4 regions of the Paenibacillus sp. FSL P4-0081 genome follow, and region 3 is predicted to be linked to each of the others. Evidence: riboswitches for the same ligand, from Rfam matches in the RefSeq annotation. Region 3 holds a riboswitch; each other region holds the start of a gene.
The links. A riboswitch is a leader RNA that binds a small molecule or an ion and turns the genes downstream of it on or off. The one in region 3 is predicted to bind cyclic di-AMP.
Positions count from the first base shown of each region.

Region 1: another riboswitch for cyclic di-AMP. It lies ahead of P40081_RS00150 (resuscitation-promoting factor); the one in region 3 lies ahead of P40081_RS03065 (hypothetical protein).
Region 2: another riboswitch for cyclic di-AMP. It lies ahead of P40081_RS09245 (NfeD family membrane protein); the one in region 3 lies ahead of P40081_RS03065 (hypothetical protein).
Region 4: another riboswitch for cyclic di-AMP. It lies ahead of P40081_RS00495 (C40 family peptidase); the one in region 3 lies ahead of P40081_RS03065 (hypothetical protein).

Region 1 is NZ_CP009280.1:26,472-34,582, forward strand. It holds gene P40081_RS00125 (tRNA1(Val) (adenine(37)-N6)-methyltransferase) at 1-772, shown strand, start outside; gene rsmI (16S rRNA (cytidine(1402)-2'-O)-methyltransferase) at 769-1,674, shown strand; gene P40081_RS00135 (AbrB/MazE/SpoVT family DNA-binding domain-containing protein) at 2,597-2,851, opposite strand; gene P40081_RS00140 (HD domain-containing protein) at 3,156-4,439, shown strand; gene P40081_RS00145 (TatD family hydrolase) at 4,493-5,263, shown strand; cyclic di-AMP (ydaO/yuaA leader) riboswitch at 5,462-5,691, shown strand; gene P40081_RS00150 (resuscitation-promoting factor) at 5,980-7,140, shown strand; gene rnmV (ribonuclease M5) at 7,301-7,852, shown strand; gene rsmA (16S rRNA (adenine(1518)-N(6)/adenine(1519)-N(6))-dimethyltransferase RsmA) at 7,849-8,111, shown strand, end outside.
Region 2 is NZ_CP009280.1:2,168,852-2,176,962, reverse strand. It holds gene P40081_RS09255 (MATE family efflux transporter) at 1-856, opposite strand, end outside; gene P40081_RS09250 (flotillin family protein) at 1,035-2,456, opposite strand; gene P40081_RS09245 (NfeD family membrane protein) at 2,479-3,024, opposite strand; cyclic di-AMP (ydaO/yuaA leader) riboswitch at 3,182-3,368, opposite strand; gene P40081_RS09240 (glycoside hydrolase family 88/105 protein) at 3,641-6,043, opposite strand; gene P40081_RS09235 (hypothetical protein) at 6,040-7,236, opposite strand; gene P40081_RS09230 (polysaccharide deacetylase family protein) at 7,344-8,111, opposite strand, start outside.
Region 3 is NZ_CP009280.1:685,818-693,928, forward strand. It holds gene P40081_RS03040 (ABC transporter substrate-binding protein) at 1-893, shown strand, start outside; gene P40081_RS39680 (hypothetical protein) at 1,000-1,122, shown strand; gene P40081_RS03050 (class I SAM-dependent methyltransferase) at 1,197-1,826, opposite strand; gene P40081_RS03055 (hypothetical protein) at 1,952-2,248, shown strand; gene P40081_RS03060 (hypothetical protein) at 2,351-2,539, shown strand; gene P40081_RS03065 (hypothetical protein) at 2,839-3,285, opposite strand; cyclic di-AMP (ydaO/yuaA leader) riboswitch at 3,461-3,628, opposite strand; gene P40081_RS03070 (MerR family transcriptional regulator) at 4,232-4,633, shown strand; gene P40081_RS03075 (oxidoreductase) at 4,666-5,688, shown strand; gene P40081_RS03080 (glutaredoxin family protein) at 5,761-6,003, opposite strand; gene ytxJ (bacillithiol system redox-active protein YtxJ) at 6,000-6,326, opposite strand; gene P40081_RS03090 (SDR family NAD(P)-dependent oxidoreductase) at 6,559-7,281, shown strand; gene P40081_RS03095 (ThuA domain-containing protein) at 7,358-7,993, shown strand.
Region 4 is NZ_CP009280.1:97,723-105,833, forward strand. It holds gene P40081_RS00455 (ATP-binding protein) at 1-1,062, shown strand, start outside; gene rluF (23S rRNA pseudouridine(2604) synthase RluF) at 1,068-1,769, shown strand; gene motB (flagellar motor protein MotB) at 1,869-2,687, opposite strand; gene motA (flagellar motor stator protein MotA) at 2,671-3,471, opposite strand; gene P40081_RS00475 (hypothetical protein) at 3,677-3,970, shown strand; gene P40081_RS00480 (4a-hydroxytetrahydrobiopterin dehydratase) at 4,183-4,458, shown strand; gene P40081_RS00485 (c-type cytochrome) at 4,565-4,921, opposite strand; gene P40081_RS00490 (GNAT family N-acetyltransferase) at 5,048-5,533, opposite strand; gene P40081_RS00495 (C40 family peptidase) at 5,782-6,273, opposite strand; cyclic di-AMP (ydaO/yuaA leader) riboswitch at 6,279-6,422, opposite strand; gene P40081_RS00500 (C40 family peptidase) at 6,810-7,238, opposite strand; cyclic di-AMP (ydaO/yuaA leader) riboswitch at 7,296-7,434, opposite strand; gene P40081_RS00505 (hypothetical protein) at 7,652-8,111, opposite strand, start outside.

The DNA.
Region 1 (8,111 bases), 660 kb from region 3:
CAATTCGTTTAACGATACCCCGGTGCCCTTGCATAGTGCAGAGCGGATCGATGACTTGCTAACCCATGATCTGCGGATTATCCAGAGTGACGAAGTATTCAGCTTCTCGATGGATGCTGTGCTGCTGGCCCGGTTCGCCAGTATACCGCCGCGCGGAAGAGTACTTGATCTATGCACCGGCAACGGGGTTATCCCTATGCTGCTGACCACGCGTACCAAAGCTTCTATTGAAGGGATAGAAATTCAGCCCCGTCTTGCCGACATGGCCCGGCGCAGTGTAGCCTTGAACAGGCTGGAGGAGCGGGTGCTGATCCATGAAGGTGATTTGCGGGAGCTGCATAATACCGCAGGGTATGGTGTATATGATGCAATAACGGTTAATCCCCCTTATATGCCGCTTAACGGGAGCGACCTGAAGCTGAATTCACATCAGGCCATGGCCCGTCATGAAATTGGCTGTACGCTGGAGGAGGTCATTCAGGCCTGTGTCCGGCTGGTCCGCACTGGAGGCAAAGTCAGTATGGTACATAAGCCGCAGCGTCTGGTGGATATCATCAGTCTAATGCGTAAGCACCGGCTGGAGCCGAAGCTGATCCGCTTTGTACATCCCCGTGCGCATCTGGAGGCGAATATGGTACTGATTGAAGCGGCGCGCGACGGGAAGCCGGAGGTGCGTTTACAACCGCCTTTAATCGTATATAATGAGGACAATCAATACTGCCCTGAGATAATGGATATTTATTATGGGAACAAAGAGGATAACAGCCAATGACGATAACCTGCCAAAGCAGCTTTCAAAATAACAATGACGGAGCAAAGCCCGAAGGATGCGGCTGTCTGTATCTGGTGGCTACTCCGATCGGCAATCTGGAAGATATGACGTACCGCGCGGTGCGCACGCTGAAGGAATGCGATATTATTGCCGCAGAGGATACAAGACAGACGCGTAAATTACTGAGCCATTTTGAAATTACACCCTCCATGCTGTTCAGTTACCATGAGCACAATAAGGCGGCAAGCGGACCTGAATTGATACGCTATATAATAGAAGGTAAAAATTTAGCCCTTGTCAGCGATGCCGGCCTGCCGGCGATTTCAGACCCTGGAGCGGACCTGGTAGCACTGGCTGTAAGTCATCAAATTCCGGTCATTCCGATTCCCGGAGCTAACGCGGCGCTGTCAGCTTTGATTGCTTCCGGATTACCTACCGCCAGCTTCACATTTATCGGTTTTCTGCCCAGAGAGCGCAAGGATATCCGGGCCGTTCTGGCACCTCTCCGTGCTGCTCAAGGCACACTGCTCTTCTATGAGTCACCACATCGTGTCGCTAAGACGCTGGTCCATTTGCAGGAAGCCTTCGGCAACCGCCGGGTTACACTGGCCCGTGAACTGACCAAACGGTATGAGGAGTTTCTGCGCGGTACGATTGAAGAGTGTTGTGCCTGGCTGGAGGAGCATCCTCCGCTTGGTGAGTACGTAATTGTGCTTGAGGGAGAGAGCAAAGAAGAGGCGGAGCTCGCCGAGTCCTCCTGGTGGCGGGAGCTGAGCATCGAAGCTCATGTTGCCCATTATGAAACATCAGGCTTGACGCGCAAAGACGCGATGAAAAAAGCTGCCTCTGACCGTGGCTTGGCCAAGCGCGATATTTATAATGCGCTGCTGGAGCGGGAATAAGGGGATAGCGTAACTGATCACATTATTGCGAGTTAAGCATCTGTTAGATAAACTCGGAAATAGCTCAGATGATTAGAATGCTTGATGAAATAATTGTATTCTGTACACTTATTTGGATATAATTATTCCTTATATTAGATATAAGTGTAGTTTGTACATTTATATTTATGGAAAAAGGATGATTTAGAGGATATGTATGGATATAATTGTATGAAATGCAACTAAATTAATCATCCACTCACTTTGGTATTAAATAACTGTACAGAATGCAGCTATCCATTTTTTCCAAGACCGATTATCCAATATTACACCTATGCTATCTGCCCGAACGAAAGTCATTTGGCCGCGCTGACATAGCGAATCCTCAGGGAGAGCGTGCTGAAGCACGAAGGTAACACGGAGGAAAATAACCATAGTACGCGCCAAAGTCACTAATTGGCTCGGCTGTAAAGCGATTCCCGCAGGGAGAGCGGTTCCACGAGCTAGCGTCACCTAAGAGCGTAACCGCACATCCGACGCTAGAGCGAAGCGTGTGGCGAAACTCTGTGCACTGCGCATGGCAAAGCCCTGAGGACGCACCTTCAGGGAGTCCGAAAAGGGCTGGTCCACCGTCGAACAAGCCTTCCTTCCGCACCCTACACAGAGTTAACCAAGCTTCCGGGTGTCCAGAGGGCTGGGGCCCTTGGGGCCCTCCCTATAGGGAGGGTTTGGGAGGGTAAGAAGAATTTAATGCTCATGATTTAATGGTTATAATTTTAGGGTTATGAATTTAATAGTTAATGTTTAAATAGGGTAAAGGGGTATCCGGGGAAAGTCCCCGAAAAAAGTGCAAAAAAATACCTCCCGCGCTAACGGGAGGCCAAGGAGATATAAAAAGGTTAGAATTAACAATTTGATTAGTTCCTATTATAACCTATTTGGTTTAGTTTGTCACAGGGGTAGGGATAGCAGAAATACATTCATGACAAACAATTTTACCTTTGAAATAGGTTACATTCTCAGCATTACCGCAGAAAATGCAGGCAGGCTCATATTTCTTAAGCATGATCCGCTCACCGTCCACGTAAATTTCGAGCGCATCTTTTTCTCCAATACCCAGTGTGCGGCGCAATTCAATTGGAATAACGACCCGTCCAAGCTCATCTACCTTACGTACAATTCCTGTTGATTTCATCATTACAATCGTTGCTCCTCTCAATTATCAAAAGCGTCAATATTCGACATTGTTCACTGTTTTATGATATTTATAATACCAACCATTCCCAAAACAGTCAACCTTTTTTGAGGCGAATTTTAAGGAAACTTTGAAGGAAACATTCATACCGCCATTGGTTAGGCATATATCCCAAAAAGAACCTCGAAAATATTTGTCGATTTGTAAATTGCTAAATTGTCATAATTCGACAAAGTACGACAATATTTATTATTATAACTGTAATTCCCCCCTATTTCTATGGATATTATTCAAAGGAGTTGATCTCATGAAGCAACCGCTGACAGAAGAGAAGGTATTTAAAGATCCGGTTCATAACTACATTCACGTCCAGGACACCATTATCTGGCGTCTGATTAACACCAAGGAGTTCCAGCGTCTGCGGCGCATCCGCCAGCTCGGTACCTCTTATCTGACTTTCCATGGCGCAGAACACAGCCGGTTTTCCCATTCGCTTGGTGTTTATGAAATTACCCGGCGGATTATATCGCAGTTTGAACGGAGCGGATATAAGGATTGGATGCCTGAGGAGAGTCTGCTTACCCTGTGTGCGGCGCTGCTGCATGATTTGGGACATGGCCCGTTTTCCCATTCTATAGAAGAAGCTTTTGAAATGGATCATGAGGACTGGACCTGCCGGATCATTCTGGAGGATACGGAAATCACCGCTATTCTGCGTGATGTAGCTGAGGATTTCCCCAATAAAGTAGCCTCTGTGATCTCCAAAACGTATGAGCATGAAATTGTTGTCAATTTGGTGTCGGGGCCGCTGGATGCGGACCGGATGGATTATCTTTTGCGTGATGCCTATTATACAGGGGTAAATTACGGAACCATTGATATTGACCGGATTCTGCGGATGCTGCGCCCCTATGACGGCCGGGTAGTTGTTAAAGAATCCGGGATGCATGCGATTGAGGATTACCTGATGTCACGTTATCAGATGTACTGGCAGGTCTATTTCCATCCGGTAACACGCAGCTCGGAAATTATTCTGCGCCAGATTCTCCGCAGAGCCAAGGAGCTGGTACAGGAGGATTATGGTTTCCGGTTCATGATTGAGCCGCTAAGTGATTTGTTCCGCGGGGATGTAACGGTGGAGCAGTACCTGCTGCTGGATGAGGCATTGATGCAGACAGCCTTCATGCAGTGGACGCTGGAGAAAGATGAAATTTTAAGCGACTTGTGCAGCCGGTTTATTCATCGTAAACTGTATAAATATGTGGAGATGGAGCATCTGGATACAGAGACAATTGACGAAATCCGCCGCAGCTTTGCCGGTGCCGGACTGCGTGCTGATTATGATCTGGAAATTGATTTTCCGACAGATCTTCCTTATGATGTATTCCGTCCGGGGGATGCTTTTGACAGCAAGCAGATTCTGCTTCTGGACCGTCATGATAAGCTGCGGGAGATCTCAGAGGTATCGGATATTGTACGCTCAATCAGCGGGATTCACCGAGGCAGATACCATCTCTATTTCCCGCAGGACAGGCTGCAGAAAGCCCTTCCACAGTTGCCGCCCTCCATCGCAGATATTTTTGCAAAATAACCTAAAATACTTGTAATTCATCATAGAAATCAAGGCGGAAAGGATGAAATATAATGCAGTTATTCGACACACATACCCATCTGGATGCTCCGCAATTCGACGAGGACCGCGAGGAGGTAATCGCCCGGGCGCTGGAGTCCGGAGTCAGTAAAATGATCAATATCGGTTTCAACCGGGAAACGATTCCGACAACGATGGAGCTCGCAGAGAAATATGATTATATTTATGCAGCGGTGGGCTGGCATCCACAGGATGCATTCAGTATGAAGGAGGGCGACCTCGAATGGATCGCATCGCTTTGCAGTCATCCCAAGGTAGTGGCCATCGGTGAGATCGGACTTGACTATTATTGGGACACCTCTCCTAAGGATGTGCAGCATGAGGTATTCCGCAAGCAAATTGGCCTGGCTCGTGAACTGAAGATGCCAATCTGTATCCATAACCGCGATGCCCACGAGGATGTAATCCGGATTCTGCGGGAGGAAAAAGCGGGTGAGGTTGGAGGGGTGATGCATTCGTTCTCCGGCAGCTGGGAAAGCGCCAAAATGTGTCTGGATCTCGGCTTCCATTTGTCCTTCGGCGGACCGATTACGTTTAAGAATGCCAGGGTGCCCAAAGAGGTGCTCGCCCAGACTCCTCTGGACCGGCTGCTGATCGAAACGGACTCCCCATATTTGACTCCGCACCCCTTCCGCGGCAAGCGGAATGAGACCGCACATGTAAGACTGGTAGCGGAGGCAGCTGCGGCAATAAAAGGGATTGATTTACAGGAATTGGCGGAAATTACGTATGCGAACGCACTGGAACGATTTGGGATTGTCTGAAAACGGGAGAAAAAGCGGTGAAAAATGAAGTATAGCCGATATATTAAACTTTTATAGTCTAAAAACGGCTGAATATTACAATATTTTAATCATTTTTTTACGTAAACGTGGTTGAATCGTCCTTTACAACATGCATCAAAACAGGATATCATCTTTTCAGTGCAGTGAGCTGTTGTTACTGTGACAGTCACTATTTCATGGATCGTCTCGCTGAGTCTCCGTATGGAGAACGGGGGAACCAATAAATGCCCTGCCGCATGCCCGTACATAGAGTACAACACAGAATTGCCGCAGACTTTATTTGATTTCTTCACGTGGTCTTTGGGGTGAATTTGAGGGCAACCGCCGTGAGCGGGTGACCTGAGATAGGGCGTCTCTCTTATGCCCGAACCCGACAGCTAACCCCGTAAGCGCAAGTAAGAGAGGAAACCTCGTGCATAAACATTCCCGCGTATTCGACACCGGAGAAGCCACGAAAGAGTCCTCTGTGAACTCTTTTTTGGGCTTTTTTTTGTTTTGAATAATGCGGATGTTCCCGGCATACTGTTATATAACAGATATCCGGAGTAGCTATGCCGAGCAGGCGATCCATGAGCAGGAAACGCTGGAGCAATGCGGGCGTATCCTGTTGCAATCTCAAACCTAGTTTCGTCAGAAATGATGCAGTCACCTTGATATAACTTGGACGACGGGGCTATGTAAGGAGGATGGAGAGAGTGGGCGTATTCCAACCAGAGGTATCCCATGATTCGCAATCATCCAGCAGGTCTTTCGCATTACGGTTGAAGCAAGTGAATCCTCGCGTACTTTCACTTGCAGGTGTGATATCGATTGTTATCGCACTGTTAATTCTGCTGTACGTACACGGTCAGAGTAATAAAGAAATTATTTTAGTTATAGACGGACAGGTACAGACACTGGAGACGCGGGAAGCGCTGCTCAGTGATGTGCTGGCAAAGGAACAAATTTCGCTGCAGCCGTATGATGAGCTATCTATTGGCCTTAGTGATGAAATACAAGACGGCGACCGTGTCGTAATCACCCGTGCGCAGAAGCTTGTGCTTACTGCAGACGGTGCAACCAAGACCATATACACCACCGAGGATTCGCTCGGAGATGCCATTACCAAGCTGGGTTACAGCCTGGAGGGCAATGACAAGATTTTCCCTTCGCTTGATACCGCAGTCACACCCGACATGGAAGTCAAGATTGTCCGTATTACCAAGCAGACCGTACAGCGGACAGTAAACTTGCCTTTTAAGGTCATCAAAACCGCAGACCCCTCTCTGTATAAGGGAGACGTAAGAGTTGCACAGGCAGGCAAGCCGGGCGCGATCATCCAGCATATCGAGAAGATATATCAGGATGGGGAGCTAGTCTCCATGAATATGGTCGGCAAGGAAGTTCAGACGGTAACCAAAGATAAGGTTATTGCTGTCGGTACCAAAGCGGTTCCGAAGCCTGTTGTAGCTGCTGCAACTACATCCAAAGCAACAACAACCTCCAAATCATCCAAAGTCAGTGCGAAGAGCAACAACGTCACGAGCAAGGCAGGCGTAGATTTTGAATACAAAAAAATGATCAAAAACGTATCCATGACGGCTTATTCCTCGGAAGAACCGGGAATTGGAACACGCACCGCCTCCGGCACACGCGTAACGGAAGGCCGCACTATTGCAGTGGATCCGAATGTAATACCAATTGGCTGGTGGGTGTACATTGAGGGATTAGGGTTTCGCCGAGCAGAGGATACCGGCGGTGCCATTAAAGGCAACAAGGTGGATGTTTACTACGATTCACTGAGCCATGCCCGTAATTTCGGCCGGAAGTCGCGGACCATCTATGTGATTGGACCTGTGAAGCCGGAGCTTAACTAAGCGGCAAGTCTTTTGCAAATTAGCGGTTTATAAGATATAGTGGGGGTAGCACTTACGGAATTTAGAGAGCTGCCGCTCATCACTTATACATTCTTTAGCCAAAAAGAAGGGGAGCGAATCCTCTTCTTTTTGCGTTTTAGAGTAAGGGAGTAAATTATTTATGATTAAAGAATTAATTGTCGTCGAAGGTAAAAGCGATACCGTGGCCGTTAAGCGGGCCGTAGAAGCGGATACGATTGAAACAGGCGGTTCCGCAGTGGACCGCAAGGTCATTGCGAAGATTACATTAGCCATGGAACGCAGAGGGGTTATCATCCTCACGGATCCCGATCATGCCGGAGAGCGAATTCGCAAAATTGTCTCCTCCAAGGTACCCGGATGCAAGCACGCATTCATTCCGGAGAAGGATGCTACCCGCAAAGGGGATATAGGTGTGGAGAATGCCTCGCCTGAGGCCATCCGCCATGCGCTGGAGCATGTCCACACTTCTTTTGAAGGGGCACCGGCTGTAATCGGGCTGGATGATCTTATGGCCGCAGGTATGATGGTACACGCACAGGCAGCAGAGAGAAGAATGCAGCTTGGCAATCTGCTGGGTATCGGTTATTGCAACGGCAAGCAGCTGTACAAGCGTCTGGCGATGTTCGGTATTACACGCGAAGAGTTCGCGCGCGCTCTCGCCCAAATTGATCAGGGAGGCATTACTTCATGAGCGACACTCTGAATATCTCATCCCCAACTAGAACCAAAGCAATCATACAGCGGTACGGGTTTTCGTTCAAAAAAAGCCTGGGCCAGAACTTTTTGATCGACCAGAATATTCTGGACAAAATTGTCGATGCCGCAGGTCTGGATTCTGCAGCAGGCGCACTGGAGATTGGCCCGGGTATCGGAGCCCTGACGGAAAGGCTGGCGATGACAGCAGGAGCGGTCACAGCGGTGGAGATTGACCGCAGACTGATCCCGATCCT
Region 2 (8,111 bases), 1.5 Mb from region 3:
TCGCAATCGCATAGGTGCCCATACTAACAATAAAAATCTGGGTCAGCAGCTTGCCGCCATTGAAGAACATCTGCTCAGCTGCAAATGGAACGCCGATGAACATAATTCTGCGCAGCATAGAGACCGGAACATGGAACAGGTCGCGGACCCGCACACGCAGTACCGTGTCAATCTTGAACAGGTACACCAGGGCAAAGATCATGCCCGCATACCGCGCGATATTGACCGCCAGCGTCATCCCCAGCACACCCATGTGCAGCAGGTTAATGAAGACTACGTTCAGAAGTACGTACAGCAGATTCATGATCAGCGACAGCATCAGCGAAGCCCGCGTCCTGCCGACGCCGCGCAGCGCACCGCACACAGCCTGAACCACGGCGATCCCCAGATAAGAAATACTGCTGCCGATCATGTAGATCCGGGCATTATCCAGCACATCGGCGGAAGCTGTTCCGAACAGCAGGTTCAGTATCGGCGTGTGGAAGCCCATGAGCAGAAGTCCGATTCCCACGGCGATCAGCGATACCGAGGTAACCGAACCCGCCGTAGCCTGGGATACCATCCGGTCGTTGCCGCTGCCTTTGTACTGCGCAACGACCACTGTCCCGCCGGTAGCAATGGCAACGAATACGTTGATCAGGAATATATTCAGTGAATCTACCATATTCACCGCACTGACCGCCGCCATGCCGGATGAGCTGATCATCGCAGTGTTTACCAGATTAAGCCCGATGATGAAAGCCTGGTCAATCAGGATCGGAATAAATAAAGCTACAATTTGCCGGTAATCCATCCCTTCCCCGGAAAGGTACTTCTCCAGCCATTTTTTGGCCGGCAGTCGAGCCTGAAGCTGCATAAATATATCACATTCTTTTCTGTAGAATAATTGCGAGCAGACAGTACATTCCTTCCAGTTTACTACAAATCCAGCTTCACGTCTGTGACCAGTGAGAATAACCGGCACACAAAAAAGCAATAAATCCGCAATTCTCCATTAACGAAAGAACGGCGGCTTTATTGCTGCTGTATATGAATTACTGCTCTTTATCCCGGCCAAGCAGTCCGCTGAGCGCTTCGGTCACATTCATACCGGTAAGCGTCTGGGTCAACTCAGGAACCTGGGCCATTATTTTGGCGATATCACCGGTAATTTTGTTCACGCCTGAGGTAGCTCCATCCTGGGAAATCACTGTAATCTTATCCACCTTGGCGAGCGGGGAAGCAATTTTCTCAGCCAGCTCCGGCAGTATTTTCAGGAATTCCACGGTAAGCGCAGCTTGTGTGAACTGTTTGTACGCTTCGGCTTTCTTCTCCAGGGCTCCCGCTTCCGCCGCTCCGGCCAGCTGGACAATCTCCGCATTCGCTCTCCCTTTCGCCAGCTCAGCTTCCGCCGTGGCCAGTCCGCGCTTGGTCGTTGTCGCTGCCTCGGCTTCCGCCTCAAGAATCTGCCGCTGCTTGGCGGCTTCCGCTCTCATGACCGTAGCCTGGTTCTCCGCCTGGGCAGGCTTGATCACCGTTGCCTCCAGCTCCCGCTGTCTCAGCTCGACTTCAATTTCCCGGACTGTGCGGTTGGCCTCCGCTTCCATCTGCGTGATTTTGACCTGTTCGGTAACGAGCGATTGCTTAATTTTGTTCTGCTGCAATTCATACGCAAGATCCGCCTGTGCCTTCTTCACTTCTGTCTCCAGCTTGAAATCCGCCTGCTTGATGTTCAGTTCCTTCTCAAACAGGGATTCCTTCGCGCGGGCGGCGGTTCCCGCTTCAATGGTGGCCTGATGCGCATTGGCTTTGGCAATGGAGGATTCCTTCTCCGCCTCGGCCTGCTTGATCTGAATGTCGCGTTCCGCTTCCGCCTTGGCAATGCTGGCATCGCGGCGGATGCGCTCAATTTCCGGAACCCCCATATTGTCGATATACCCTTTGTCATCCGTAATTTTCTTGATGGTGAAGCTGACGACCTCAAGCCCCATCTTGTCGAGGTCCTCCGAGCAGGTCTCCCTCATCTTGCTGTTGATTTCATCAGGCGTCTTTAGGATGGATTCCACCGTCAATTGCCCGATTAAGCCGCGCAGGTGGCCCTCCACCGAATGCAGGATAATCGTCTCGCGGTCTTCTTCCGGCCGGTCGATGAACTGCTCACTGGCCGTCAGAATAGCGGTGGGATCGCTTTTGATTTTTATCTGGGCGACCGCCTCCAGGTTGAGCTTGATGCCCTGCCGGGAGAACATCGCCTGCGCCGGAATGACATCGAAGCTCATCAGCATCATCGAGATGGTCTTATTGTTCTGGAAGCCGGGGATGACGAACGTCCCGCCGCCCTGCACCACTCTTTTACCGCCGAGACCGTATACAATCATCGCCTGATTGGGCGGGACTTTTTTATAAGCGGTCACGATACTGAACAAAGCCAGCAGAATAACAACAACAATGCCTGAGATTAAATAAAGAATAACCATTTGGTCCGACACTCCCCGTCATTTATACTTCTCCGAATTCCCTCTCGAAGAGGGTTACTTCCGCCATTCCCTTATCCACCTTCAAAATAATCACCCTGTCGCCCCTCACGAGCTGCTGGCCGGTTGCTGCCCGCACTCCAATGGAGCGCATCGTTCCGTGCAGCACATATTTCATTTCCCCGGCTGCCCCATCCGCTGCAGGCACACTGATGTATCCAAGCTGCCCTGCCTGCTCATAATCCAATTCATTCATGCTGCTGTCATACCGGGTCATCACCCGGGCCAGCACTGCATACATCAGACACCCTGTCAGCAAGGCAATCATGGTACAGATCAGCACTACTGCAAGCACGCTCATTCCGCTGAAGCGGATAAGCACATAACCAGAGCCGCCCCAGACTGTTACAAACACCATCAGCGGGAGTATAGGCACAAAGCCCGGACCCCCGGCGTCACCGCCCCCCGCATGCAGATGACCCGCCAGGCTATGCCCGTGAAGTCCGCCGCTGAGGAGCAGGAGCAGTCCGACCCAGAAGCACACGATAAATATAGTTAAGATAACGATCACCTCCTTAGGCAGTTCAGATCACATTATAAAGATACTTTTTACGTTGTTATATGAATTGTTATTCTTGATTCAGACCGTCTTCCCCCACTGCCTGCACAGCAAAAAGACCACAGCAGCAGCAGGGCTCTCCGTGGTCGGTTAATCGATCATGGCGCTCATCCTCTCTCTTCGAGGCTTACGGGGTTAGCTGACGGATTCGGGCAGCGAGATTGCCCTACCTTGCCGGAGCACCGTTACAGCATGCAGCAAGGATTCACCCCAGGTGAGCGGCCGCTATCTGAGCAAAAGCCGTAATCACCGTTGGTTCCCCCGTTCCCATTACTGGAATTCAGCCATTTGAGAACAGTTAAATTTCATTCGGTTGTTGATTTGAATCTTACGCCTGCAGCCATTTAATGTAAAACGCTGCGGTTGACAAAAGAAGCCAAAAATGCCGTCCCTGCATGAATGAAGGCGTATTCTTTGCTTTCGTTCTTAAGCGGCCGATGATTTACTCCTTCTTGCTCCGTTTCTCTGGAGCAGTGCTGTTACATAGCAAAGAGGCTGTCTAGTAAGCAGTGAATCTGCTTACTAGACAGCCCCGGCCGGCAAATATTATCAATACAGTATAATTTCTTTATCGTTTCTGTGCTTCCAGCTCCCGCGTAAGCTCCAGCGCTTCAATACCGGCCAGCAGTACTATGCCAATTCCGTGAGTATCGTTGAGCTGCCAGGTGAGCTGCTCCTTGTAATAGAGCTTATTGAAGGAGTAGCCTGATCCCCGGCAGACGCCGTAGACATTCCCCTGCTTGTCGATGCAGTATTCGGCAAGGGCGTGCCAGCCGCGTATTGCTGCAGCGGCGTAGGGTTGCGGCTTGAGCAGCCAGCCTCTGCGTACCCCTCTCGCGAAGGCATACACGAACATTGAAGAGCAGGATGCCTCCGCATAGGTTTCAGCATCCGTCAGAACTTGATGCCATAGCCCTGCTGCATCCTGTAGCCGCAGATACCCTTCACACAGCTCCCGGAAATAATCCAGCAGCTCCGGCTGCTGCGGGTGCTGCTCCGGCAGAATCTCCAGCAGCTCGGTCAGTGAGAACAGCACCCAGCCGTTGCCTCTGCCCCAAGGCACACCGTTCGGCTTGCCGAATTTATAGTCATAGACATGGTGCATAATGCCAAGCTCCGGCTGGAACAGCCGCGCGCGGTAATGCAGAAACTGGGCCACGGCGTCATCCAGATAGGCAGCATTGCCGGTCAGCTGATAGTACCGGACCAGAAAAGGGGTGCTCATATACAAATCATCACACCACATTGTTCCCTGCATGAAATCGGTCGTGCCCCGGGTGCGGTAGAGCGCACCCGCCTCGTCACGGGACTGTGTCCCTTGAATGTAGCGGGCAATGTATTCTGCCGCCCCGGCTGCTCCAGGCAGCGGCTGCACGCTGTGCGCTGCCAGCATCGCCGCACCGAATGAGCCGCAATCATCCAGGGAGTCGATTAGCGCCAGCTGCTGATTAATTCCCGGAGCGCCGTAACGGCCCGTGTCCCAGAGTGAATATTCATGAAGCCGTGTGCACTGCTCAATATGGCCTCTGGTATAAGCGGTGTAATGGGAATCATCCAGCACTGTCCCTGTGCACAGCAGCCCGTATAACGTCACGCCCAGCGGATAATTCCAGCGTCCGTACAGCGTGCTCTCCAGATACGGCCTGACCGCTCCGCCGGGGCGGTCTACCCGCCAGAAGCAGCTCTCCGCCCCTTCCCCAAAGGGAGTATCCATCATAGCCGCCGCAGCAGCCTCCGGTGCAGCCGATGCAAGGAAGGTCCCCAGATACAGCCAGGGTCCTGCCTGCCCTTCCACAGGATGCGGCAAGACCAGGTTCACGGTGTCCGCTTCCGCTTCTCCCCCTGCGTCCGCCGCTTCCAGCCGGAAGCCCCAGTCCGGGCCGCCGCAGACGGCCTCGACCAGCAGATCATGGCTGCCGAAGCCCAGCGGCAGCACACATTCAAGCCCGGCACTCCCCCCGGGCTGGATGGCGGCAAGCCTGCCATCCACATAGACCCGGAGTGCCGCCACGTCCCGGCTGCGGAGGCTCAGCCGGGTGTCAGTGAAGCCCGGCGCTGTCACCGCCAGCCGGCTCCAGGCCAGCGCCTTCGCGCCGGGAACCTCGCCGAAGATACGCGCGAGATTCCCGGCGCAGGCCACGGTATCCGGCCATCCGGCCTGCGGATACCAGGCACAGCGGGACGCGAGCGCCGCTTCGTCCGCGCCGCTGCGGAATGCGCTTTGCAGCGGCTCCGCCTGGAGTGCTGCTGTTCCTCCTTGAGGAACGCCGGCGCGCTCGCACTCCGGCTGCAGCATCCATCTGCTCTGCTGCGGCGCGCTGTAAATCCAGCCCTCACAGCCGCTGCGCCCGGCTGTCGGGGCCAGGAAATGCAGCGGCGCGCCTTTCACGCTGCCCGTGCCGAAGATGCCGCCGCAGCCCGTGCCGACTGCGGTGAATTCCAGCAGCACATGGTTCCAGCCCTGGCTTAGCCCGGTCCGGAAGTAGGCCCTGCGGTCCGGAAATACATCGTCGTTCAGATTGGACTGGAACACGGCGGAGCCATTGACATAGACCGTTACCGGACCGAAGCAGCTGACAGCCAGCGGGATATCGCTCTCTGCTTCGCTCCACAGCTTGCCCCAGACATAGACAAATTCCCCGTCCTGCAGCTCCGGCAGCCGTTCCTTCAGATTCATCTCATACCGGCAGTCGGATAGCCGCGGAAAGCTGTCCTCCAGATGCACCCGGTACACTGGAGGCTGCGGCGGATTGGCACCGATATAGCGATTGGCTACGATCGCAAGCACGGATTCGGTATGCTCTCCAGCCGTACGCACGATAGAATTCTGCGGATCAAAATATGCCGGAACACCAGCCTCCACAGTCTTGCTGTTCTTCACAGTCCCGCCAGCCTCCACAGTATGCCCGCTCTTCGCTGCCTCACCACTCTTCACCGTCACCCTTCCATTGCCTGCCTCACCGCCTATCACAACGCCACCTCACCGCCGGGATAGAGGGTGGAGCTGTACAGCCGCTTGGGCTGCGGCAGCTGCCGCCCGGGATGCACCGCCTGCAGCGGGAGCGGTTCGCCGGCATAGACGGCCGCAAGCTCATCCGTATAAATAATGACCTGCTCGGTCCCGCTGCCCAGCAGGTCCCCATGCACGGCGTATCCCTGCTCGGCAAACCGGGCAACGATATTCATATAGCCGTCATAGAGCGCGGGAAGCACAGCTTCGCCCCGGCGGTAAGCAAGAATATAATCCGGCGCATCCTTCCAGAAATGACTTACGGCTTCAACGATCGTCAGCCAGCCGTCCGTGGTGCGCTCTTCCTTCCACAGCTCCTGACCGGACTGGTCCAGCAGAAACATCGCGTCTTTACCGCGCAGGCCCTTGCCGTCATCTTCACGGACCATACGGTCGAGACCGGCAATCTGCAGACCCGGCAGGTCGGGACGGAACCGTCCGAGCGCCAGATGCTGCGATTCAATGGAGCCTTCATACCGCCACAGCTCATGCCCGTCACGGTCATACATCACCGTCACACTGCCGCCGATCACCAGCTCCGGCACTCCGTCTCCATTCACATCGCCGACCCACAGGCAATCCGCATGATCCTCCAGATCATGGCAGCTCCACAGCCGCTTTCCGTCCGCATCCAGCAGATCATATCCGACCATGACCTCATCACGCCCGTCTCCGTCAAAATCGTACACCCACGGATAATGCCCCACATTGCCCTGATGGGTCCAGAGCAATTCGAAGCTGGAGTTCAGTGCCCACAGCTGATGATAGCGGTCTTTGAGGATAATGTCGGAAGGATGTCCGCTGCCCTTCAGGTTGGCAATAATGATGCAGTCATGGGCTTCCTTGGCCGGCAGCGGATGGACCGACTTGACCTTGCCCGTCGCCCCCTCCAGAATCTGCAGCCGGTCATCCATCACACACAGCACCTCAAGCGCGCCGTCTCCGTCAATATCGAAGATTTGGGCCGGATAATCCGACCCTGAGCTGCCTGCACCCTTATCCGGCCTCCCGGTCTGCCACAACAGACGGCCCTCCAAGTCATAGGCAGTCAGGCACTGCACCTGATGCGGAATATAACGGACATCCTGGCGGTTATCCGGCTGAACCAGCAGCAGCTCTGCCCTGCCGTCCCCGTCCAGATCACCGAGCAGCATTTTACATCTTGGACCGGCGGCTGAAATATCGATTCCGGCCAGCCGGTGCAGCGATTGATTCGTTTTTTTCACAGTAATTCCTCCTTATCTCTATCCCAGTCCTGTAATCAGCCTAACTCCACAGTCTGTCCTCCAGGCACCCCGACCACAGTTCCGGCAACCTCCAGCCAGACGGCAGCAGCTCCCGGATTGTATACAAAATCCCGTGCGGCAGAAAAAACCAGACCCCGGCAGGCCTTCATATAATGAACCAGCTCCAGGTTGGTCACATACCAGATGTCGTCCCGGCCGCCGGCCATGGCACAGAAGCGCTCCATCAGCTCCCAGTTGTTATCATTGTCGAATTCGTAGCTATGGCCCCACACATACATCAGATAGAGATACTGGCGCTTATGCAGTCCTATAAAAGTCTCGCCGAGGGCAAGCAAATCCCGGTTATGGTGACAGGTGGCCTGCCACTCCAGCCAGTCCTCCGGGAGGGCGAAACCGCCGCTGCTCTGGACAGTACGGGCATATTCGATGCCCAGATGGGGCAGCAGCCCCTTGATCTCCGCCGTATAGGACCCGTTCGGATAAGACATTCCGCGGACCGGCTGGCGGATTAGCCCTTCCAATACTTTGCGGTCCTCCATAATCTCCTCAACGATATACTCCTGCGGGCAGCGTGCCAGGGTTGGATGGCTCCGCGTATGCGCGCTGACTTCATGACCGCGGTACAAGGCGGCGACTTCCTCTGCCCGAATGCGGTCCCCTTCTCCAAGCAGTCCCGAATTCAGGTGAAAGCTACCCTTGATTCCGTGCATGTTGAACAGGCCGACCAGCCGTTCATCTGCCCGTCTGCCGTCGTCATAGCTCATCGTCAGCGCCTTATGCCG
Region 3 (8,111 bases):
TTCTGTATAATGCGGATTTATTTAAAAAGCACCATGTTAAAGCACCAAGTGACGGAATGACGTGGGAAGAAATATTGAAACTTGCTGGTGAATTCCCTACTACAGGAGATAAGAACACCCGAATTTGGGGTCTAAGCTCCTTTGGGTCCAGCAATTTGGTAATGGATATTGCCAGAACAGAAGGATTAACGTATATTGATCCAAATACTCTTAAGGCTACTGCGAATACAGCGTCGTGGAAAAATGCCTATCGCCTGTCTGTCGAGGCTACGAAGTCGGGGGTACTTGACGAAAGAATCACTCTGTCGGGCAAAAGTTACCTGGAAAGCAGCCCGTTCATTATGGGACGATCCGCTATGATAGTAGCCTCTATCAGTCAGCTGCAGTCCTTGCAAGCAGCAAATAGCAATGTAAAGAATTATAAACCGTTTACGCTTGGTATGGCTGCCGGCCCTGCGGATTCTAAGGACCGGAAGTCAACAGGATATGTGTTTGGTTCTGAGATTTTGGCTATTCCAGCAGGTGCATCGAATCTGGATGCCGCTTGGGAGTTCATTAAATATTTCAATGGGGATGACCACGCTAACGAATACTACAAACCTAACAACTCTAATAATAGTATAGGTGCACCTCTGTCCCGCATGGTTAAAGAGTATTCTGGTTACAAGCTGGATGCATTCTATAAATTAAAACCTAACTTCAATTCATCTATTACAAGTTATGCGCTCATGAACAAGTCACCAGATTTGGAATTGGATTTTTGGTCAATACTATCTGAAGAACTGACACAGGTAGTAAACGGGAAGAAAACATTAGACAAAGCTACTGCTGCAATTCAAACACAAACACAAGCTGCTGCTGATAAAGTGGCAAAGGCTCAGATGAAAAGGTAATTAACACAATGTGTTTCTGAAATCAGGATCATTTAATCATCAACTTACCAGATTGGAACACACATTATTACAATTCCCTTCTTTTCTTTCACTAAAGGCGGGCCGAATGTTAGTTTCTAACGGAAGCAACCTGATAGATTTCACGCAAGGGATGCTAACGGGTATAGGCATTGTGGGTATAGTGGTGACCATCATAGCCTTTGGCAGATATCAGAAGCGCAGCCAGTAAACATAGATCAAAGCCCATTCGCCGGGGGAGGCGGGTGGGCTTTTTTTACTTATGCAGACAGTGCGCTTGGAGCGCTATCCTTCCTTTTTACATTTTACAAATAAGAAGTTTATGGAAGGTTTGTTTTTCATATTCTTACCGGGCTCATCTATTTCTGATATCTCGACCAGGCCATAGTTGGCAAAGTCTTGTTGAATGGAGTCAGCATCATAAAAAAACATTTTCACTCGGTCCATGATTTCGAAATAGTCTGTATCCAGTTGGACGCCCTTACCGTACATTGGTGCTTTTTTGGATACCGTTGTAAAGACCATATATCCTCCCGGCTTCAGCTGATTATAACAATCCTGAATGAACTTCTCCCGCTCACGCTGATCCAATAAGTGAATCAGTGCATAGCAGAAAATACCGTCATAGAGTTTGTTGTCAAATGGCATGTCGGTTACCGAGCCGTGGTAAACATTCATATCCAGCCCGCGCTGCCTCGCCAGATCAATCGCTGTTTGCGAAATTTCAATACCAGTAACATCTATACCATTGTCCATAAAAACCTTTGCATTTCTGCCATATCCAATGCCGGGAATCAGGATGTCTTTAACATTCTTTTCAAGGAAAAAATCCTTGGTTAAGATTGCCGAGTCAGAAGGTTCAAATCCCCACATCGTTTGTTTTTCTATGAAGCTTGCTTCCCAGAACTCCGTCATAGCCCGATCTCCTTTAATTACACTAAATAGTTATTACGGACATATTATATCTACGATAGAACCAATTTGCAATGTTATTGTTAACCTTCGTATTTTAGCTAAGTGATGATCCGGAGTTGAACAGTGTGGTAGTGAGCTATCTGGATGATTTCATTGCGAAAGTGCACATGTGGTGTTCCGGAGATACCTCAGAAAGTAAGACGATAGATGAAAGGAAGGCTCTGTATGCTGAAATCAGCAAGGAGACGGCAAATATAACAGATTACGAAATTAATGAAATGAATAAAATAAACGCTGATGAATACGAAGTGGTAGTGGACAGGTCCTGGGATAACGGGAGTGATGATACCGCTGTCTATTCAATGATTAAAATGATGGGATATGGAAGGTGGATGACCTGTAGTGATGAAACGGGCTTATAAATAATGCTGTTCTATAGAGTGATCACAAACCACTCTAAACTGGTTAAACCCCCGCAGATAGTGTACCTTAGTAATATTAGTAATTAGGAGTGGTGATTTTTTGTGAAAAAAAGTAGACAAACCCCCGTGCTGGTCGTGGTCTCCATCCTGCTGATCATTATCAGCAGCCTGATCCCGTCGGACAAATCAACCTGGCTGGGAGCACTGCAGACCATCTTGCTGGGCGTCGGGCTGCTCGGATGCTGCATGGCTTTTTGGCGGTTCGCCAAGGGCGGCAAGGGCAAGCGCTGATTTCTGGCACTGGAACAGATAGCATAGCATTAGCAAATGGAGAGCCGTGGCGGATGCTGCGGCTTTTATTAATATGTACGACGTCAGCGGATTTACTCTATGCAGCGCTTGCTACGCGGACTGAGAGGACCTTATTTTGTGAAAAAGCCTGCTTTTTTGCCCGTTGCGGACTCAGGCGCGCTTATATTGTTCGAAGGAGCTCAAAATGAGGCGAAACTGGTTAGTTAAGGTCCTCTGAGTCCGCATGGATCGCAGTGGCATGATTGAGTCTATTGTTGCAGGCCTAGCCATCTTCCCTATTATCCCGCCGACGGACGCGGGACAGCTGGCCGCGCAGCAGCCATCTGTTCGCGAATCCCTCTGAGCTGCGCTTTCAGCTCAGGAACGCTTCGCTGCAGGATGAGGCTGATCTCGGGCAGCGGCAGCTGGATGCCGTACCATAAGGCGCTGGCGATCTGATCCTCCCAGGTGAGCAGGGCAGAAGAGCAGCGGCCGCGGTCTTGAGCAACCAGCGAGCATTGCCGGATGCATTCCCTGTAGGCGGCAAGGGAGTAAGCATCTGCTTGGATGCTGCCCTTGAGCCAAGGCTCATAGAGTGCCGCGAATGTAGCAATTGCGGCTTGATCGGCGCGGGCGCCCTTCTCCAGCAGGAGACAGCTTAGCGCATAGATGGTTCCGCTATATTGCTCAATATAGCTGGTGAATCCGGCAGCGGGAACTGCATTGGACGATAATGGGTCTGGCATGTGGACACGTTCCTTCCTGAATGTGGGCGATTTATAGTTTGGATATGTAGTTGATAGGTTTGCCGAAATGCTGATCCGCCGGAATAAGTGCGCAAAAAACCGCAGACAGAGGAGGACCTCTGCTGCGGTTTTGTTACAGGCGTAAGAAGCCTGGGGCAAAATCGTGGCGGATCAAGATCTCTCTCTTTACGCTTACGGGGTTAGCTGTCGGATTCGGACGGTGAGAGTCGCCCTACCTTTTGAGACTGCGTAATTGAAGTCTCCTTCGGATTCACCCCAAGTAGGCCTGCGGCCTGATGGTTCCCCCGTTTTCCGCTTGGCGGAAATTCAGCGTGCATTCACATTATCGCTGGTAACTTTCAACACGAATCATACCCTTTCAGGATTGTCTTTGTAAAAATGGAAAAGAGTGCTTCTGCGCCGGATTTGCAATAAATTGCTGCTTCGCGAGGAATATTGGAGACTAAAACCATATATGTGGCCGATTATCATCCGTTTATCTCGCTCAATCGCCGTTTTTTATTTTTGGGAGGTAGCGGTGAGGGAACTCCGGAAATATTAATGCGTTAGACCGGAAACGCCGTCGATATTGATTTTTTGTGAAATGGCGTATTAGTGAGTAATCGGGAGATAATGAGAGATTGAAGATGAAGTAAGCGTTACCCGTCTGGCAAATAGATTCGTGAATGTGTTATTAGAGTAATTATGGCGGTTTACAATTTGTACCTGAATTAGAGCCTGATTCTACGAAAAGTGTACCTTTCTAGCCGCACAAACTATACATCCGGGAAGGCCTAATTCCCGCTTCCCGAATGCTTGACTTGGACCCTACTCCAGGGATTATCATTTGATTCTGTAAGGGCAGACGGTCAGTAAATTACCAAGACTGAAAGCCAAACTAAGAAGCTGGATTAAGAAGCTAGATTAGGAAGGAGGCCAGCAGCCAATGGAGCCTGTTTTTACGATCGCCGAGGTAGCAGAGCGGACAGGACTCAGCCAGGATACCATCCGCTATTATGAGAAAATCAAGCTCCTGCCCCCGGCAAGCCGCAAGGAGAACGGCCAGCGGGCATACAGCAGGCGTGAGCTGGACCGGGTGCATTTCGTCGCTATTCTCAAAAGAACCCATATGCCGCTGCGCACCATTCAAGAATATATCAGGGCTTCAGCGGAAGAGGACTACGAGGAATGCTACAGTGTGCTGGACGGGCATAAAACGTTGATTGAAGAGCAGCTTACGGAACTTACGGCGGCACTGGAGCTTATGAAATACAAGCTGAAGAACTTCCGGGAGCTTAAGGACGGCAGGTTCATCGCGGAAATGGAACAGAGGAGGAACGAAGTGTGAAAATTGGGATGAATACGGAGCTGAAAAGCGGGATGAGTAAAGAGTCGAACAATGAGACAAACAATGAGGCGAGTAATACGAAGTTTATGCAGCGACCGATTCCTTCCGGATGGGGTCCGGACACTACGGCAGAGCAAGTAATCCAAGGCCATAATCTGAGCGGTAAAATAGCGGTCGTGACCGGCGGCTACTCCGGCCTGGGCCTGGAGACCACACGTGTCCTGGCTGCCGCGGGGGCCACTGTGATAGTTCCCGTTCGGACACCGGAGAAGGCCCGGCTTGCCCTTGCCGGGATTCCCGGTGTCGAGCTGGAGGCGCTGGATTTGCTGGACCCGGCATCTGTGGATGCCTTCGCGCAGCGGTTCCTGGACTCCGGCCGGCCGCTGCATATGCTGATTCACAGCGCAGGCATCATGGCCTCGCCGCTGGCCCGCGACAGCCGCGGGTACGAAGCGCAGTTCGCGACCAACCATCTGGGGCATTTCCAGCTGGCGGCCCGGCTCTGGCCGGCGCTGGTGCAGGGCGGAGGCGCGCGGGTAGTCTCCGTATCTTCACGCGGCCATCGCATTGCCGGTGTTGATTTCGCAGACGTGAATTTTGAGCGTAGAGCCTATGAGAAATGGACAGCCTACGGCCAGTCGAAGTCCGCCAATGTGCTGTTCGCCCTTGAACTGGACAAACGCGGGCAAGCACATGGTGTCCGGGCATTCTCCGTGCATCCCGGCAGCATCCTGACCGATCTGGCCCGGCATCTGTCGGATGACGAGCTGCGCGGCATGGGGGCGCTGGATGAAGCGGGCAACCGCATTCCGGCCGGGCGTACAAGTCATATGAAGACGGTCCAGCAGGGAGCCGCGACCAGTGTCTGGTGCGCGGTGAGTCCGCTGCTCGACGGCAAGGGCGGCGTGTATTGCGAGGATGCTGACATCGCTCCTGTAGCGGAGTCCGGGGATTCGCACCAGCCTGGGGTGCAGGACTGGGCGATTGATCCGGGCAACGCTCTGACGCTGTGGGAGCTGAGTGAAGCTATGACGGGGGTTACATTCCCGGCCTGACAGATCTGAACGACAAAAATGGTGCCGGCCCTGTAAAGAGGGCGGCACCATTTTGCATAACTGACTGAATCCTTACTGTACCGCTGCCTCAATAAGCTCCTGAAGCTCAGGAAGATTGAAGCCCTTGACAGCCCGGTCTCCGGATACGGTGACTGGAACACCCATGAAGCCCAGCTTCTCGACTTCTTCCTGATAGACGGTACTGGTCATCACATCTCTGACTTCGAAGGGAATGCCCTTGCTCTCAAGCAGCTGCTTCACCTGATTGCAGTCGCTGCAGCCGGATGTGGAATAGATGATTACGTTCTGGCTCATTGCTCCACAGCTTCCTTGATGGCGCCACGGGTGATTTTCCAGTGGGAAGTGTTCCAGCGGACCTCACCATCCTCCAGCAGGAAAATCTGCGGCGATTCATGCTTAATCCCGAAATCCTCGGCAATCTGATTGGAGACCGGACGGTCTTCGATAACATGTACAATGGCGGCAGGCGTGTCGGAATTCTGTGTATAGGCCTGGAACTCCTCATTTGCTTTGGCACTGATCGGGCAGGTGGTGCTGTGCTTGAAGAGCAATTTTTTGCCGGGTTGCCCTACGTATTGTTGCAGTTCATCCAGTGTATGGATTTGTTGAATAGACATCAGAGGATCACCTTCCTGGAATAGAATTTAGAAAGCATCTTGTCAACAATTGTGTTGTTAACAACTATTATTCTTGATTGTAACATAGTTCAAAATTAAAGCAAAAGAATGTTCAGCAGGCTTATCCCCCTCCCTTACGGGATGTTGATTAAGCCCTATTGCCATGCTAATGTGAGAGTGATGCAGCAACGCTCTGCGCATAAATAAGCAGGTATGAGGGGGTGTGCAATTCATGAAAAGGGTCGCTTTTGTAACCGGTGCCGACCGCGGGCTCGGGTTTTATCTGGTACGCTTTCTTCTTGAGAATAAATACACAGTGTTTGCCGGCCGGTATTTACCGGAAGTGGAGGCACTAGAGGCTTTGAAAGCGCAATACCAGGACACTCTGATGCTGGTCCCTCTTGATATCGGCAGCGCAGAGAGCGTGAAAGAGGCAGCGCGGAGTATTGCCGGCAGTACAGGACACATCGATATTATTATCAACAATGCCGGTATTATCCACCAGGCGGACAATGCTACAATGCTCGTGGATATGGATGATGAGGCTATGGCGCAGCTCTATAATGTGAATACGCTCGGCGCACTCCGGGTGAGCAACGCGTTGATGGGATTGCTTCTGCAGGGCAAGCAGCGGCTAATTATTAACATCTCCTCAGAGGCAGGCAGTATCAGCCGGAACAAAAGAATTAATATGTACGGCTACTGCATGTCGAAGGCGGCGCTGAATATGCAGTCCTCGCTGATGCACAATCATCTGCGTAAGCTGGGCGGACAGGTGATGGTCTTTCATCCCGGCTGGCTGCAGTCTTATATGAGCGGAGAGAAGAATATGGAAGCACCGATTCCCCCGGAGGAATCAGCGTATAAGATCATGAATATCGTACAGGATCATAAGAAATATCTGGGCGAGGAACCGGTGTACATCGATCTGGACGGCAATCTCTGGCCCTGGTAACAGCAGCGGACTTTTGTGGGATAATGGATTAAGCAATAATAGATGATCAACTTTGCACAAGAGAGGTGTGAATGCAATGACTTCCTTCAAAGCACTTGCGTTTGGCAGCTATACCGAGGTTAAATATCATCCGTTCACGGGAGTAGACCGTGAGATCGAGCAGCTGCTGGAGCCGGAGCTTCAGGTCGTATCGACTGAGGATTACGGGCTGATGAACAAGGAACAATTGTCGGACTGCAAGCTGGTGGTCTCCTATACTGAATTCTCTGATGAGAAATTATCCGCTGCGCAGAGCGGTGCACTGCTGTCTTATGTGGCTGGGGGCGGCGGTCTGCTCGTAGTGCATAACGGGATCTCCCTGCAGCGCAATCAGGAGCTCGGCGTAATGCTGGGCGCCCATTTCACCCACCATCCGGACTATACCGCGCTTCATATGACGATTTCCAGCCGGGAGCATCCGATTATGCAGGGCATCAATGACTTTGTAATTGAGGATGAGCCGTACTATTTTGAGCAGCTGCCATATTTCGAATCAACCATTCTCGCAGAATATCCCCATGGAGGGGCTATGCGGCAGGCGGCCTGGTGCCATGAATTCGGACAAGGGCGGGTAGTCTACCTGATGCCTGGCCATCATCTGCCTTCCTTCTCGGTAGAGCCGTTCCGGCAGATGATCCGCAGAGGCGGGTTATGGGCAGCGGGACTGCTGTAAGATAATGTGGAGGCCAGCTTAAGTTATGCTTAGGCTGGTTTTTTTGTTTATTCTGAAAAAACACCTTGACCCTGACACTAGTGTCAGGGTTTATACTGAGTGCAGACCATTTCTCATG
Region 4 (8,111 bases), 590 kb from region 3:
CATCTGGAGTCGGTAATTAACGGCACCTCGGATGCGATCCACACTGTGGATATGGATGGCAGGATTATAAGTACGAACAGAGCCTTTGAAGAGCTCTATGGATGGAGTGCAGCGGAAGCGCTGGTCAAGACGCCTTATCTGGTGCCGGCTACAGTACAGGAGCAGGAAGATATCCGTTTGCGGCAGCTCAAGAACGGAATGTCTCTGCCTCCGGTAGAGACCGTACGACTGAAACGTGACGGCTCTATCGTAGAAGTCAGTGTGAGCACCTCGGTGATCCGGGATGAGGAAGGGCAGCCGCAGTCTTTTGTACATGTATCCCGTGATATGACTGAGCGCAACCGGATTGAAGAGCTGCTCCGACGCTCCGAGAAGCTGACTACGGTCGGCCAGCTGGCAGCCGGAGTTGCCCATGAGATCCGCAATCCCCTGACCACCTTGAGAGGGTTCCTGCAGCTGCAGCAGGAGAAGAAGGTTCTGGTCCCGCTGCATATTGATCTTATGCTCTCGGAGCTGGACCGGATCAATCTGATTGTAAGTGAGTTTCTGATCCTGGCCAAGCCGCAGGCCGTTCATTTTCAGTTGAGGGATCTGCGGCATATTGTCGGCGACGTGATCTCTCTGCTGGATAGCCAAGCCCATCTTTTTGGCATAGAGTTTGTAACGTATTTCTCGGATATGCCGGCTATGGTGCACTGTGAGGAGAACCAGCTGAAGCAGGTATTCATTAATGTAATCAAAAATGCGATTGAGGCTATGCCTGACGGAGGGACGATTACCCTGGAGGAGCAGCAGCAGAATAATTCTGTGGTTATTGTTGTTTCTGATGAGGGCGGAGGGGTTCCGGAGGATATGCTTCCTAAGCTGGGCGAGCCGTTCTTCACGAATAAAGAGTCAGGGACCGGGCTTGGACTCATGGTCAGCCAGCGTATTATACAAGCCCATAAGGGCAGTCTCGAGATCCGCAGTGAGTACGGACGGGGTGCGCAGGTGACCATTAAGCTGCCTGAAGCCGGGGAGAATAACCTTCCGTCAGGCATGTATATAGAACGGAGTGAATGACAGACATGAGAATTAATAAGTTCATCAGTGAGACAGGGTACTGTTCGCGCCGTGAAGCAGACAAGCTGGTGGAAGGGGGAAGAGTCACCATCAACGGTGAGACCGCTCTGCTGGGCAGTCAGGCAGAAGCTGGAGATACGGTGCTGATCGACGGCAAACGCCTGGAGACAGGCAGCAGGATCGTTTACATCGCACTTAATAAGCCGGTAGGCATCACATCTACTACAGAAGGCCATATTCAGGGGAATATAGTTGATTTCATCGGACATGAAGAACGTATTTTCCCTATCGGACGGCTCGACAAGGATTCTGAGGGATTAATTCTGCTGACGAATGACGGGGACATTGTGAACAAAATATTGCGTGCTGAAGGCAGACATGAGAAGGAGTATGTAGTTACCGTGGACAGGCCAGTCACGCAATCTTTCCTTACGGGCATGGCCACCGGGGTGAAGATTCTGGGCAGCAGAACGCTCCCTTGTGAGGTAACACGGATCAGCGAGCGGGTATTCCGGATTATTCTTACCGAGGGCAAGAACCGGCAGATCCGCCGCATGTGCAGCGCATTTGGCTATGAAGTGCGGCGTCTGCAGCGCATCCGGGTAATGAATATCCGGCTGGGCGCCCTGCAGACCGGGGAATGGCGTGATCTGTCACCGCAGGAGAAGCAGGAGCTTGGAGCTATGCTGAACTATGAGCTGCAATAAGCTTTAAATAATAAGCAATCAAACAAAGAGCTGTTCCTGAAGGCCGAATAATGGCCCGGGAACAGCTCTTATTACTTAACAAGCTATAATATATTCGCATTATTTACCGGGAGCGGCAACATCAGTAGTTTCTGTTGTTGCATCTTTGTATTTGCGGAGAACGGAGACTTCTACACGACGGTTCTTGGCGCGTCCGGCGGCAGTCGTATTCTCAGCGATGGGATGATATTCCCCGTATCCGATCGGACTGAACTTGACCGGGTCCAGATTGGGGTTAAGCAGCAGGATTTTCATGAATTGAAGGGCACGGGCCACGCTAAGATCCCAGTTGGAGGAGTAGCTGCTATTGGAGATAGGAATATTATCCGTATGTCCCTGCACTAATATATCATAATCGGGAAACTGCTGCAGCATCGTCGAGATTGACTTGGCCAGCTGGCGGGAGTCATCCTTGACCATAGCCTGTCCCGAAGCAAATAAGGCGTTGTCGCTGATCGTAATCATTAACTGGGACTGATTCAGCTTCGTACTGAGCAGATCAGTCATTCCGTTATTCTTGATGTACTGATCGAATTGCTCCTTAAGCTTCTCCAGATCCTCCTGTTCTTTGGCACGAAGTTTGGAGATCTCGGCGGTTCCTGTATTTTTATCTATAACACTATTCATTTTATCCTTATTGCCTTGGTCAAGTTGAGTACTCGTAGGTGAATCCGAGCGGAATTCCAGTACGCCGCCACCGCCGCTGAGCGCTGAATTGAACGCCTGGGCCATTTGCTCAAACTTCTGGGCGTCCGTAGCACTCATGGCATACATAACCAGGAATAGTGCAACCAGCAGGGTCATCAGATCGGAATAGGGCAGTAGCCAGGATTCATCGGCATGCTCTTCGTGCTCCTCATGCCTAGTCTTTTTGCTCATTCGAGGTGCCCTCCTTCTCACTCAGCTTGGCCCGTTCGGACGGAGTAAGGAAGACGGAAAGCTTCTGATTGATAGCAATGGTGGAGACCCCCGACTGGATAGACAACAGACCTTCTACCATCATCAGGCGGACTTCAATCTCGCGTTTGGAAATTCGTTTTAACTTGTTGGCCATAGGGTGCCACATTACATAACCGGTGAATATCCCCAGCAGAGTAGCGATGAAGGCTCCGGCAATCGCGTGGGCCAGGACATCCATATTGCTCATATCCCCCAAGGCGGCAATCAGCCCGATAACAGCCCCGAGTACCCCCAGTGTAGGTGCGTACATCCCGGCCTGGGAGAAGATTAAGGCGCCGGCTTTATGTCTATCTTCTGTAGCGTGAATATCTTCCATTAATACATCGCGGACAAATTCCTGGTCATTGCCGTCGATAATCATCCGCATACCGTTTCTAAGGAAATTATCTTCGATTTCATCGACATTGGATTCCAATGCAAGCAGTCCTTCACGGCGGGTGATGGATGCCCATTCCATAAACATTGTAATCAGTTCGGGCTTGCCGACCATCTTTTTCTTCACAAATAGGATCTTCAGCAGCTTAGGGAAATTCTTGACTTCCGACATGGGAAAGGCCATGAAGATTGAGGCGGCCGTACCAAGAAAGATAATTACATAGGCGGCGGGATTGTTCAAGCTTTCAAGCGGAGCATGCTTGAGTACCATCCCCCAGACTACTGCGATCAGACCAAAAACCAGTCCTAGTATTGTTGAAATTTCCATTTATGCACCTCGTCCATGAGAATTAAGAAGTGATCCGACTATACCGCGTTTATCATCCTTGAACCGCGGGAGGACACTCTGCACGTAACCAAATCACGTATATTCTTATTTATCGACAGCATTCCCTTTTTTGTGAAGTGATTTTTTCGGCTATAATGGATAAGGTAAGTTATTATTCATCAGCGAAGAAAACGGAGTGATTGACGTGGGAGTTAAGCATGGCAGAGATTACAGTGAAATTCTGGTTGAACTGACAGGCGCAGTCGGACGGATTTCCGACGGGTATATTTTTTTCGAAATGGAGCCTGAGGAGTGGGAGAACCTGCCGGAGGAGTCGAAGCTGGAGGTCTGGGAGGCGCTTGCGGAGGATCTGTTCTACGCACTGGGCAATGAGCCGGTGATTAAGGTCGGAAGCGGGGTTGTAATGTACGATAAAGAAACGCACCGCATCAATATTCTGCTCGGCGACGAGGATTTGGCATCGGTGGTTCTGGTGTAGACCGGAAGCAGCTGCGGAGCCGGAGTTTGTCCCAGGCATCAGCCCATGTTAAAATTGGGATGAGAAGTACTATTCGCCGGGATTTAAGAATACATTAAATCGAAAAAAATCTTTGGCCCGGCACATCCCTTGGACTTTAAGAAGCTGAGGGATGTTTTATTTGAAAGACAGGACTGCTGTGATATAGCTAATTAAGCAAGGGAGGAAACAAATTGCCATTTACAGAGGAAGAACTGCGGGAGCAGATCGGCAAGCTGGAAGGCTGGAAACTGGAAGAGGATATTATGGTGCGCAAATATATGTTCAATGAATATATGAAGGGAATTGCTTTTGTGGATGAGGTTGCTGCGATTTCGGAAGCGTTCGACCATCACCCGCATATCACCATTGACTACAAGACCGTTATCCTGCGTCTGCCTGCAGATGTGGAGAAGCTGGATATACGCCAGGCTAATGAAATTAACGAGGCTTTTGAGAAAAACCGTTAGAGGACAGGATCCTTATGGAAATGACAGTACCGCCTGATCCATAAAAATGCCCGTGCAGGGATACCAGGGTATCCTTTGCAGCGGGCATTTTGCTTTGGGCATGTTATTATTTCTTCTCGGCCAGCCATAACGCGACATTCGCAATTTCCTCAGGGGCTAGTTTGTCTTTGAAGGAAGGCATCTGCCCGCGGCCTTTGGTCACAATGCTGTAAATCTGCGCCGCGTCATGCTGTGCGCCCTCCTGCTGCAGGTTCGGCCCTACACCGCCCTGAAGCTGATCCCCGTGGCAGGTGATGCAGTTGGCTTTCACCAGGGCCTCCGCGCCGGCTGCGTCCAGCACAACCTCAGGCATTGTAGGTTTGTTCTCTTCAGCCACCTCGGCTTTGCCGGGCAGGGTAAACATTAAGACCACGGCAAAGGCACAGGCGGCAAAAAACAAACCGCTCATGATCCATTTCTGCATCTGCATCCGTCCCTCCATGTAAGCTGCTTCCTTCATTATACCGGATGGTGAAGCGTTATCATAGTATTTGTGTCAAAAAAATGAACGAAACTCCTGGGAAAATTGCAAACATACAGAAGTGGAATGCTATTTCTCATAGACCATACAATAAAATGGCTTATCGCCAGTTGGGGTTCTGCGTTCATAAGTATCCGTTATGGTAAATCCGCATTTCTGGTAAGCACGGATGGCCCGCTGATTCCAGGTCAGTACCTCCAAATCGATCTCCCGTTCCGGATAACGCTGCAAAGCCGCCTGAACGATGGCCTTCATGAACAGATGTCCCATGCCATGACCGCACAGATCGGGCCGCATGCCGATTCCAAGCCGGACTACACCCTCCATAGGGAACAGCTGGGCGAAGCCGCACAGGATTCCCTGTCCATTCACAACGGAAACGTATTGCTCGCTGCGCAGCTGCGGATCACCGAATTCAACACCGAGCGCCTGCATCTGCTCCCAGGGCATCCAGCCGTAAATATTATACGGGGGCCTGTAGTTCCACTCACAGATCTCAGCAGCATGCCGCGACTCCATAGGAACAACATAAAAAGTTACCGGGGAACTTATCATAAGCGGAGGCCTCCTTTCAATGGAACATTACTTCATTCTATAAATATTATATACAAAACGAGCCGGATTCGACGCAAAAACCTTGCAGAAAGACCGGAACTTGACAAACGCCAATAAATATTTTATGAAAGAGCGAAATTGGTGTTTTACAAATATAGAGCGGGGTAAGTAATTTTATAGACAAAAAAATAAGCCCTCCTCCAAGATTTCGGCAAAAATCCTGGAAAAGCGCTTATATTTAGGACAAATTATTGCACATCGTCATTCTCTTCGGAATCCGCAGCCACAGTCTTGTAAGCATCTGTACTCATAATCCGTTTGGCGCCAACGTAGCGGTTGACGTAGTAGCTGTCACTCAGCGAACTGATGGTTACACCACGCGAGGAAGAAGCATGTGCGAACTCACCGTCACCAACATAAATACCGACATGAGAAATGCCTTTGCCGCTTGTATTGAAGAATACAAGATCGCCCGGTCTCATTTCATCGCGGGATACAGCAGTGCCCATCTCATATTGGGAGCCGGATTGGTGGGGCAGGTTAATTCCGATCTTATCAAAAACATACATTGTAAATCCGGAGCAATCAAAACCGTTCGTGGATACACCGCCGGATACGTATTTGGTCCCGATGGCTTTGTCGATAACTTTATCCATTTTGGAATCCGCGAAAGCGCTTCCTGCTCCAATGGTGAAGATGATGGAAAAGCTTAGTACTGCGGCTGCTAGCTTCTTCTTCAAAAGTAAATACCCCTTCCAAATGCCTACGAGGTTAGCTTAAGGGTTCGGTTGAAGGTCCCCTATGACCCCTCTTAGAATAGGAGGTCAATTCACCCAAAGTTGGTTCCCCCGTTTCCCTAAATCTTTAGGGAACTCGGCACGACTGTTGATTAGGATTAGCTGTTATTCAATACATGACAAAACCTTTGTTAAAAGCGATTCAATAATTACAAAAATGTTACTAAAAGCTCACTGCGATAATTGTAGCAAAGACTAGGGCGCTTGGCAATCACTTATAACATATTAATGCATTTTTTTTGCGTTTTTTAGAGTTATAGCTGCATAGAAAGACTCATATTTACGCAGCAGGTGAGCTATTGATGGATTTTTCTTTGGATTTGGGATAAAAAGGTGTTTCAGGGCCTGCAGATGAGTGTAAAAGGTAGAATAAGGAAAAGGAAAAACCCGGAAATGATTACGGCAATAATCAAAACCGGGCTCGTATAAGTTACATTTAGTTGTTAGAGGTACGAATATTCGAGGAAATGTTCAAGGGTTCAATCGTAAGCGACAGCTTGGTAGGCTGTTGTGCTCATCACTCTTTTAGCGCCAACGTAGCGGTTGGCCCAGTATGCCTGACTCAGCGAACTGATGGTTACACCACGCGAAGTGGAGGATTGTGCGAATTTGCCATTGCCGACATAAATACCGACATGGGAAACTCCGTTGCCCAGGGTATTGAAGAATACCAAATCACCGGAACGCAAATTACTCTTGGATACGGCTGTTCCAACGCTGTACTGTGCCTTAGAGGTGCGCGGCAGGGTAAGGCCGATACTCTTGAATACGTATTTGGTGAATCCGGAACAATCAAAGCCGCTGGTGCTGGTGCCCCCGGTTTTATATGACGTTCCAATGGTTTTTGAGATCACAGTATCCATTTTGGAATCTGCGAAAGCGCTGCCTGCTCCAAGTGTGAATACCATCACAAGACCCAGCGCTGCTGCGGTGCATTTCTTCTTAAAATTCTGACTTCTCAAAAGATGTACTCCTTCCAAGGCCTGCGAGGTTAGCTTAAGGATTCGGTAGAAGGTTCCCCTATGACCCCTCTAAAGCGAGATCAATTCACCCAAAATATGGTTCCCCCACTCCCCGGTGCAGGGAATTCGGCGTTTTGTGCACCAGAATAGTGACATATCGACATAAGGTTAAAGGCTTCGGTTACATAGCTGCTTCATTCCATTTGAAAGATTACAAATTTGTTACTAGTAGTACAGGCATCATTGTACCAAAGGATTTACAGTTTTGCAAATGCACTTGTCGCAGCTGTAAACAAAAAAGAGTCATGCACCTCACCAGAGGGGCGATGACTCTTTTAGTATGCCGTTTTGGCGGCCGATTATTGTGGGAATGATTTACTGGACCAGAGATGATACTGCGCGGCTATGCCCCACATTTTGAATAGGGTGGACGGCAGTGGAGCTGCCTGGCGCAGGAACAGGGCCGGGAGGCCGGGGCAGAAGAGCGCTGCAGCGCTGCAGAGGATCAGCGTCAGCAGACTTCCTGCGCCTATAATGACGGATATCCCGATGGAGTGGAGAAGCACCTTCAGACAGACCAGCAGCGAAGTGAACATGCCCGTGCCGGCGGTATAACCGAACTGCATATACAGCAGCAGCTTGCGGATAAGGAAGAGGTAGACGAGCCAGCCCAGCACATAAGGCACGAGCGTCAGCAGCAGCGGATAATCGAGAATGCCGTTCAGAAGCAGACGGTACATCTTCGGCAGCAGCCAATAGAGCGGCAGAAGGGCCAGCGCCCATTCAACGAGACTGAACAGCAGTACAGGCAGACCATAA